DNA from 2 places in the Caldifermentibacillus hisashii genome. Region 1 is predicted to be linked to the other one. Evidence: a T-box and tRNA genes for the amino acid it is inferred to sense, from the RefSeq annotation. Region 1 holds a T-box; the other holds one or more tRNA genes.
What was found. A T-box is a leader RNA that pairs with one kind of tRNA and senses whether it is charged. The one in region 1 lies ahead of thrS (threonine--tRNA ligase), so its partner is inferred to be a tRNA-Thr.

Region 1 (4,402 bases):
TTATTGTTTATGTTCCTGAACTAATTCGAGAGATGAAGCAGGCAATTAGTGACCATACATTAAATGAAAAAATAGACATGCTGAAAAAAGCGCCGGTTCTTATGTTCGACGATATCGGAGCTGAAGCAGTTTCGAGCTGGGTAAGGGATGAAGTTCTCGGACCGATATTACAATTCCGTATGTTGGAAAGGTTGCCGACTTTTTTTACTTCAAACTTTAATTTAAATGAGTTAGAACATCATTTAACCTACTCACAACGCGGGGAAGAGGAAAAACTTAAAGCTGCAAGGATCATTGAACGGATCAAATTTTTGGCCGAGCCGGTTCCCATTGATGGACCGAATAAAAGAAAGTAGACGAGACCTTTAACACCTTACAAAAAATAATTAATAAGGATACTCGAAACATCTAAAAAAACTTATACGTAAAGGTACAACAGGAACCTCGCTAATTCATGTAGCGAGGTTCAGTTCTAAAGTAACCAAGCTCCCCATATATATGAAACAGGAATGCCTCACAGGGGGGACGGAGATGTTTTCAATTCAATTTAATAATAAAGAGGATTTAAATTTTTTTTATCAATCATTTTTAAAAAACAAATCGGAACATATCCAAATTGAAAGGAAATCCTTACAACTGGATTTCATTTTTCCGGGTATGAAGAAAGGAGATTTTTTAACTGACATATATAAACACTTAAAAAAATTTATTATGGAAAAAAAACGGATGGAGTGGTGTCAGGAAATACTTGAAAATGATTTTTTCTATACCGATACGGATGAACAAATTCAAATTATTGAAATGGTCTACTCGATCATGGAAGGAAAAAGAAAAGATCTGCCATTCGAGATCGATCATGCTTCTTTAGAGGAACAGCTTGATCAAGCTTTACTGGAAGTGATTCGTTCAAGCCACATCCTGTCCATCGATGCCTTGATAACTTTCCGACTTCGCTTTTATATTGAAAAACTTTCATCTTATCTCGAAATTGCCATTGACGAGTACAAAATGGAACAGGATTATCAGTCCTTTATTTTCTATTTGCGTAATTTTTTGGCTGAGCGGTCAGCACAAATGAAATGTATCTATTTGGTGAATGAGGACGGATTTCAATTTTATGATGAACATAAAAACAAAATCAAACGTTCGGATTTAGATAAACGAATAGATCGAAAATTATTGTCAGATCATCCCGTTTATGTTGATTCAGTCACCATTGCTCCGCTAATTTCAATTGCTCCTGAAATCATCTATTTATATACGGAACAGCCGGAAAACGGGATTATTCAAACGCTAAAAAACATTTTTGAAGAAAAATTAATTATTTTATCTTTGCAGGATTTTTCTTATGACCAAAGAGAAAAATGATCACGTGCATTTATTAAGCGGATATATACTTTACCACGAAAAAAATCATTTCCATTCACTCTGGGGTAGACTGACGCCATTTGGGGGACTATAAAGAAAAATGACTACTTGCATTTTTAGTTTAAAAAACTTATAATACCTACATACTAGTTAAGAGTTATTTTTCTCAAAACGTTGACTGAGTCGACTTGTTATAAAGCAATTTTACTGAGAAAAAATTGACGTTGGGAGCACATCTCAGTTTCTTTTTAAACAATAATTAAATGGATAGAAAAAAGTGATGCAAAGGACAAGGGTCTGTTGTTACGGTTTATAGAGAGGGAAGGACGGTGGAAACTTCCTAACACGAATAATGGACTTACCCCCTTTAAACTTCAACTGTGAAAGATTTTCAAGTAATGGTTGACGGAACCGACCGTTATCGGCTTCTTGAGTCGCAATGGTTTTTTAAACTTTGCGAGAATCAGGGTGGAACCACGGGTATTTAAAACTCGTCCCTACTTTTAGGGGCGGGTTTTTTATTTTTCATTAAAAAAGTATAATTTCCAGCTGGGATACTCATTCGACATAGTTGGAAATACACCTTTCTTTAGAAGTGAGTGATCGACAAAGGAGTCCCAAGTCGTTCCTCATCTAAACCAGGTAAAATTTCAAATACTTGAGGAGGCAGTAATCATGTCAGAAAGGATTCAAATTACATTTCCGGATGGAGCAGTGAAGGAGTTTTCAAAAGGTGTAACAATGGAGGAAATTGCTGCATCGATTAGTCCGGGATTGAAGAAAAAAGCCTATGCGGGAAAATTAAACGGATCATTAATCGATTTGCGTACACCGATTGAGGAAAGCGGCGAAATCCAAATTTTAACTGATAAGGATCCGGAAAGTCTGGAAATTTTGCGCCATAGTACGGCACACTTGATGGCTCAAGCAATTAAACGGTTATATAAGAACGTCAAGCTTGGTGTTGGCCCGGTCATTGAAAACGGCTTTTACTATGATATTGATTTAGAGGAATCCATCACCCCGGAAGACCTTCCTAAAATTGAAAAAGAAATGAAAAAAATCGTCAATGAAAATCTTGAAATTGTCCGGAAAGTTGTCAGCCGGGAAGAAGCGATTCAAATGTATAAAGAAATTGGCGATGAATATAAGTTGGAACTCATTGAGGCCATTCCTGAAAATGAAACAGTAACTATCTATGAACAAGGTGAATTTTTCGATCTTTGCCGTGGTGTTCATGTTCCGTCGACAGGAAAAATTAAGGAATTCAAGTTGCTTAGCATTGCCGGTGCCTATTGGCGTGGGGACAGCGACAATAAAATGTTGCAACGGATTTACGGAACTGCCTTTTTTACCAAAGCGGAATTGGATGCCCACTTGAAAATGTTGGAAGAAGCAAAAGAACGCGATCACCGGAAACTTGGAAAAGAATTAGGTATTTTTGCCATCAATCAACTCGTTGGCCAAGGGCTGCCATTATGGTTGCCTAAAGGGGCAACGGTTCGCCGTACAATTGAACGGTATATTGTTGATAAAGAAATCAGTCTTGGCTACGACCATGTGTATACACCGGTTCTTGCCAATGTCGATTTATATAAAACAAGTGGTCACTGGGATCATTATCATGATGATATGTACCCGCCTATGGATATGGGTGACGGTGAAGAATTAGTACTCCGGCCGATGAACTGCCCGCACCATATGATGATTTATAAAAACAGCAAGCATTCCTATCGAGAACTACCAATTCGGATTGCCGAACTTGGGACGATGCATCGTTTTGAAATGAGCGGGGCATTATCCGGACTGCAACGGGTTCGCGGTATGACATTAAATGATGCCCATATTTTCGTTCGTCCGGACCAAATTAAGGACGAGTTCAAACGGGTTGTTACGTTGATTATGGAAGTATATAAAGACTTCAATATTACCGACTTCTCTTTCCGTTTATCCTACCGTGATCCGGAAGATACGAAAAAGTATTTTGATGATGATGAAATGTGGGAAAAAGCACAGAGCATGTTGAAATCAGCAATGGATGATCTAGGTCTTGATTATTTCGAGGCAGAAGGTGAAGCAGCATTCTATGGTCCGAAACTTGATGTCCAAGTGAAAACGGCGATTGGGAAAGAAGAAACTTTGTCAACCATCCAATTAGACTTTTTATTACCGGAACGCTTTGATTTAACTTATGTCGGAGAAGACGGGAAACCGCATCGTCCGGTCGTTATCCATCGTGGTGTTGTTTCAACGATGGAACGGTTTGTCGCTTATTTACTTGAAGAATACAAAGGGGCATTTCCAACATGGCTGGCACCGGTTCAAGTCCAAGTGATTCCGGTATCCCCTGAAATCCATTTTGACTATGCAAAAACCGTTCAAGAAGAGTTGAAAAAGGCCGGTATACGTGTTGAATTGGATGCCCGCAATGAAAAAATGGGTTATAAAATTCGTGAAGCACAAGTTCAAAAAATCCCATACATGCTTGTTGTCGGGGATAAAGAAATGGAAGAAAAAGCCGTCAACGTCCGAAAATACGGAGAACAAAAATCGGAAACAATGGCATTTGATACGTTCTTAGCGCAAATTAAGCAAGAGGCAAGGAAATAGACGCATATTGTTGGACACTGTTGGACACCAGCTCCTTGAGAGTTGGTGTTTTTATCAAACGAACGCATATTTTGTCTGGTGAATTATTTAACAATTTCCCACATTTCGCTCTTATTCCCTACTTTTTTCTAAACAATGTTGTTTTTCTCTTTCTTTTTTGTTATACTACTTTTTGTTGTGTTTGCTTAATAAAAGCGAGCATTGACAATGAAGGATATCTATGCTATATTTAAAAAAGTGAAATTGAATACGGTTTGTGAAAAAGAAGAGGCACCCGCTTCTCACCTGGAGGACGCTTAAGCTGTTAACAGGTTTTGACTGGCAAACGATGATGTGAATGAACACGGAAATCTAATGTGCGGGTGTATGTACCCGCACTTTTTTATATTTGAAATAGTGGGGAATCGCTCTTTTCCAACCAAAC
Region 2 (4,402 bases), 220 kb from region 1:
TGGACAGCTTTCCGTCATGTCTCCTCCTCTACCAACCCATTCCGAAAAGCTACAAATATAAGATAGGGCGACTAGTGGGAATCGAACCCACGAATGTCGGAGCCACAATCCGATGCGTTAACCACTTCGCCATAGCCGCCATAATAGTTGGCTCAAAGTGGTGGCTCGGGACGGAATCGAACCGCCGACACAAGGATTTTCAGTCCTTTGCTCTACCGACTGAGCTACCGAGCCATAATAGTTAATGTTATGGTATGGCGGTCCGGACGGGACTCGAACCCGCGACCTCCTGCGTGACAGGCAGGCATTCTAACCAGCTGAACTACCGGACCAATATTGCGGGGGTAGGATTTGAACCTACGACCTTCGGGTTATGAGCCCGACGAGCTACCAGACTGCTCCACCCCGCGATAATAAAATTATTAATATATGGCGGAGGAAGAGGGATTCGAACCCCCGCGCGGTGTAACCCGCCTGTCGGTTTTCAAGACCGATCCCTTCAGCCAGACTTGGGTATTCCTCCAAACAAATATGGTGGACCTTGTAGGACTCGAACCTACGACCGGACGGTTATGAGCCGTCTGCTCTAACCAGCTGAGCTAAAGGTCCATTGATACGTTTTAAAAAATTTTCCATTTTCAATAACTAAAATTTATTCGTACCCATACCAAAAAACTTATGGGTATAATAAGAGATTTAGTCAAAGACGCTTTGCACTAACCAGCTAAAACTAAAGGTCAATTTTATTATTTACTTTAAAACATAAAATAATAGCGGCGGAGGGGATCGAACCCCCGACCTCACGGGTATGAACCGTACGCTCTAGCCAGCTGAGCTACGCCGCCATATTAAATTATTATAAATAATAAATGGTGGAGCCTAGCGGGATCGAACCGCTGACCTCCTGCGTGCAAAGCAGGCGCTCTCCCAGCTGAGCTAAGGCCCCATCATATTTTTGCTATCGGGAAGACAGGATTCGAACCTGCGACCCCATGGTCCCAAACCATGTGCTCTACCAAGCTGAGCTACTTCCCGTATTAAAAACGCGCCCGATAGGAGTCGAACCCATAACCTTCTGATCCGTAGTCAGACGCTCTATCCAATTGAGCTACGGGCGCATTTAATGGTGCCGAGGACCGGAATCGAACCGGTACGGTAGTCACCTACCGCAGGATTTTAAGTCCTGTGCGTCTGCCAGTTCCGCCACCCCGGCGTTATTCTGGAGCGGAAGACGGGATTCGAACCCGCGACCCCCACCTTGGCAAGGTGGTGTTCTACCACTGAACTACTTCCGCATAAATTAATAGACATGCGGGTGAAGGGAGTCGAACCCCCACGCCTTACGGCGCCAGATCCTAAGTCTGGTGCGTCTGCCAATTCCGCCACACCCGCAAATGGTGAGCCATGGAGGATTCGAACCTCCGACCCTCTGATTAAAAGTCAGATGCTCTACCGACTGAGCTAATGGCTCATTTCTAAAACTTGTCCATATGGTGCCGGCCAGAGGACTTGAACCCCCAACCTACTGATTACAAGTCAGTTGCTCTACCAATTGAGCTAGGCCGGCATAATATTATAATGGAGGTTGACGGGATCGAACCGCCGACCCCTTGCTTGTAAGGCAAGTGCTCTCCCAGCTGAGCTAAACCTCCAATGCCTGGCAACGTCCTACTCTCGCAAAGGCAAAGCCTTCACTACCATCGGCGCTGAGAAGCTTAACTTCCGTGTTCGGGATGGGAACGGGTGTAACCTTCTCGCCATTATTACCAGACCATAAGTAAAACAACAATATGTATTATAATATGTTCTTTATCATTTTGCAAGAGAATTTTTCATTCTCTCAAAACTAGATAACGTAAGGCAATTTTCCGAGTAACGTTCTTATCTGTCTTGCTTCGGCTCCTAGCGACTAGCGCCACTTCACACTCACTCACTACGATAAGTCAACATCGGCTCATTACTTCGCCGTGTTTCCTTTTCCTCGAAAATGCATTCGCATTTTCTTCGTGCGATGCAAATTCAGAGAAGTAACTCTGCTCTCATTTCTGAGTGCTCCAGTGCGTACGTCGCTGAGCATAAGGAATGCTTCGTCAGCATTACCTCGCAAAGTAAAATCTGTGATTTTACTTGAGTCGCCTCAGCATTTCTAATAGGTTAAGTCCTCGAACGATTAGTATCCGTCAGCTCCACACGTCACCGTGCTTCCACCTCGGACCTATCAACCTTGTCATCTTCAAGGGTTCTTACTTCCATAAAGGAATGGGAAATTTCATCTCGAGGGGGGCTTCATGCTTAGATGCTTTCAGCACTTATCCCTTCCGCACATAGCTACCCAGCGATGCCTTTGGCAAGACAACTGGTACACCAGCGGTGCGTCCATCCCGGTCCTCTCGTACTAAGGACAGCTCCTCTCAAATTTCCTGCGCCCACGACGGATAGGGACCGAACTGTCTCACGACGTTCTGAACCCAGCTCGCGTACCGCTTTAATGGGCGAACAGCCCAACCCTTGGGACCGACTACAGCCCCAGGATGCGATGAGCCGACATCGAGGTGCCAAACCTCCCCGTCGATGTGGACTCTTGGGGGAGATAAGCCTGTTATCCCCGGGGTAGCTTTTATCCGTTGAGCGATGGCCCTTCCATGCGGAACCACCGGATCACTAAGCCCGACTTTCGTCCCTGCTCGACTTGTAGGTCTCGCAGTCAAGCTCCCTTGTGCCTTTACACTCTGCGAATGATTTCCAACCATTCTGAGGGAACCTTTGGGCGCCTCCGTTACCTTTTAGGAGGCGACCGCCCCAGTCAAACTGCCCACCTGACACTGTCTCCCAAGCCGCTAAGGCTTGCGGGTTAGAATTTCAATACAGCCAGGGTAGTATCCCAAGGTCGCCTCCATGGAAGCTGGCGCTCCCACTTCTCCGGCTCCTACCTATCCTGTACAAGCTATACCAAAATTCAATATCAGGCTACAGTAAAGCTCCACGGGGTCTTTCCGTCCTGTCGCGGGTAACCTGCATCTTCACAGGTACTATAATTTCACCGAGTCTCTCGTTGAGACAGTGCCCAGATCGTTACGCCTTTCGTGCGGGTCGGAACTTACCCGACAAGGAATTTCGCTACCTTAGGACCGTTATAGTTACGGCCGCCGTTTACTGGGGCTTCAATTCGAAGCTTCGCTTCAAGCTAACCTCTCCTCTTAACCTTCCAGCACCGGGCAGGCGTCAGCCCCTATACTTCGCCTTTTCGGCTTTGCAGAGACCTGTGTTTTTGCTAAACAGTCGCCTGGGCCTATTCACTGCGGCTCTCGCGGGCTTACACCCACAAGAGCACCCCTTCTCCCGAAGTTACGGGGTCATTTTGCCGAGTTCCTTAACGAGAGTTCTCTCGCTCACCTTAGGATTCTCTCCTCGCCTACCTGTGTCGGTTTGCGGTACGGGCACCCGGATTCTCGCTAGAAGCTTTTCTTGGCAGTGTGAAATCAGGAACTTCGGTACTTAAATTTCCCTCGCCAATCACAACTTGAGGTTATGGTCATAAGGATTTGCCTCACGACCCCTCTTATTGCTTGGACGCGGACGACCAGCGCCGCGCTTACCCTATCCTCCTGCGTCACTCCATCACTCAAACGAATCCATAGGTGGTACAGGAATATCAACCTGTTGTCCATCGCCTACGCCTTTCGGCCTCAGCTTAGGTCCCGACTAACCCTGAGCGGACGAGCCTTCCTCAGGAAACCTTAGGCATTCGGTGGATGGGATTCTCACCCATCTTTCGCTACTCATACCGGCATTCTCACTTCTAAACGCTCCACCAGTCCTCTCGGTCTAGCTTCTACGCATTTAGAACGCTCTCCTACCATAGACTCTAACAGAGTCTATCCGCAGTTTCGGTGATACGTTTAGCCCCGGTACATTTTCGGCGCAGAGTCACTCGACCAGTGAGCTATTACGCACTCTTTAAATGGTGGCTGCTTCTAAGCCAACATCCTGGTTGTCTATGCAACTCCACATCCTTTTCCACTTAACGTATACTTTGGGACCTTAACTGGCGGTCTGGGCTGTTTCCCTTTTGACCACGGATCTTAGCACTCGTAGTCTGACTCCCAAGCATAAGTATTTGGCATTCGGAGTTTATCTGAATTCGGTAACCCGATGAGAGCCCCTAGTCCAAACAGTGCTCTACCTCCAATACTCTTATCTTGAGGCTAGCCCTAAAGCTATTTCGGAGAGAACCAGCTATCTCCAAGTTCGATTGGAATTTCTCCGCTACCCACACCTCATCCCCGCACTTTTCAACGTGCGTGGGTCCGGGCCTCCAGTAAGTGTTACCTTACCTTCACCCTGGACATGGGTAGATCACCTGGTTTCGGGTCTACGACCCTATACTTATTCGCCCTATTCA

Region 2: it has a tRNA-Thr gene. The T-box ahead of thrS (threonine--tRNA ligase) is inferred to sense a tRNA for this amino acid. The anticodon was not compared.

The regions. Positions count from the first base shown of each region.
Region 1 is NZ_CP155467.1:2,688,365-2,692,766, reverse strand. Features, by position in the region: gene dnaI (primosomal protein DnaI) at 1-356, shown strand, start outside; gene ytxC (sporulation protein YtxC) at 532-1,368, shown strand; T-box leader at 1,640-1,870, shown strand; gene thrS (threonine--tRNA ligase) at 2,044-3,978, shown strand; ribosomal protein L20 leader region at 4,235-4,368, shown strand.
Region 2 is NZ_CP155467.1:2,906,106-2,910,507, forward strand. Features, by position in the region: tRNA gene NSQ14_RS14110 (tRNA-His) at 67-139, opposite strand; tRNA gene NSQ14_RS14115 (tRNA-Phe) at 159-234, opposite strand; tRNA gene NSQ14_RS14120 (tRNA-Asp) at 256-332, opposite strand; tRNA gene NSQ14_RS14125 (tRNA-Met) at 337-410, opposite strand; tRNA gene NSQ14_RS14130 (tRNA-Ser) at 431-523, opposite strand; tRNA gene NSQ14_RS14135 (tRNA-Ile) at 533-609, opposite strand; tRNA gene NSQ14_RS14140 (tRNA-Met) at 772-845, opposite strand; tRNA gene NSQ14_RS14145 (tRNA-Ala) at 871-946, opposite strand; tRNA gene NSQ14_RS14150 (tRNA-Pro) at 962-1,035, opposite strand; tRNA gene NSQ14_RS14155 (tRNA-Arg) at 1,045-1,118, opposite strand; tRNA gene NSQ14_RS14160 (tRNA-Leu) at 1,125-1,213, opposite strand; tRNA gene NSQ14_RS14165 (tRNA-Gly) at 1,221-1,295, opposite strand; tRNA gene NSQ14_RS14170 (tRNA-Leu) at 1,311-1,392, opposite strand; tRNA gene NSQ14_RS14175 (tRNA-Lys) at 1,396-1,471, opposite strand; tRNA gene NSQ14_RS14180 (tRNA-Thr) at 1,492-1,567, opposite strand; tRNA gene NSQ14_RS14185 (tRNA-Val) at 1,580-1,652, opposite strand; rRNA gene rrf (5S ribosomal RNA) at 1,656-1,771, opposite strand; rRNA gene NSQ14_RS14195 (23S ribosomal RNA) at 2,151-4,402, opposite strand, start outside.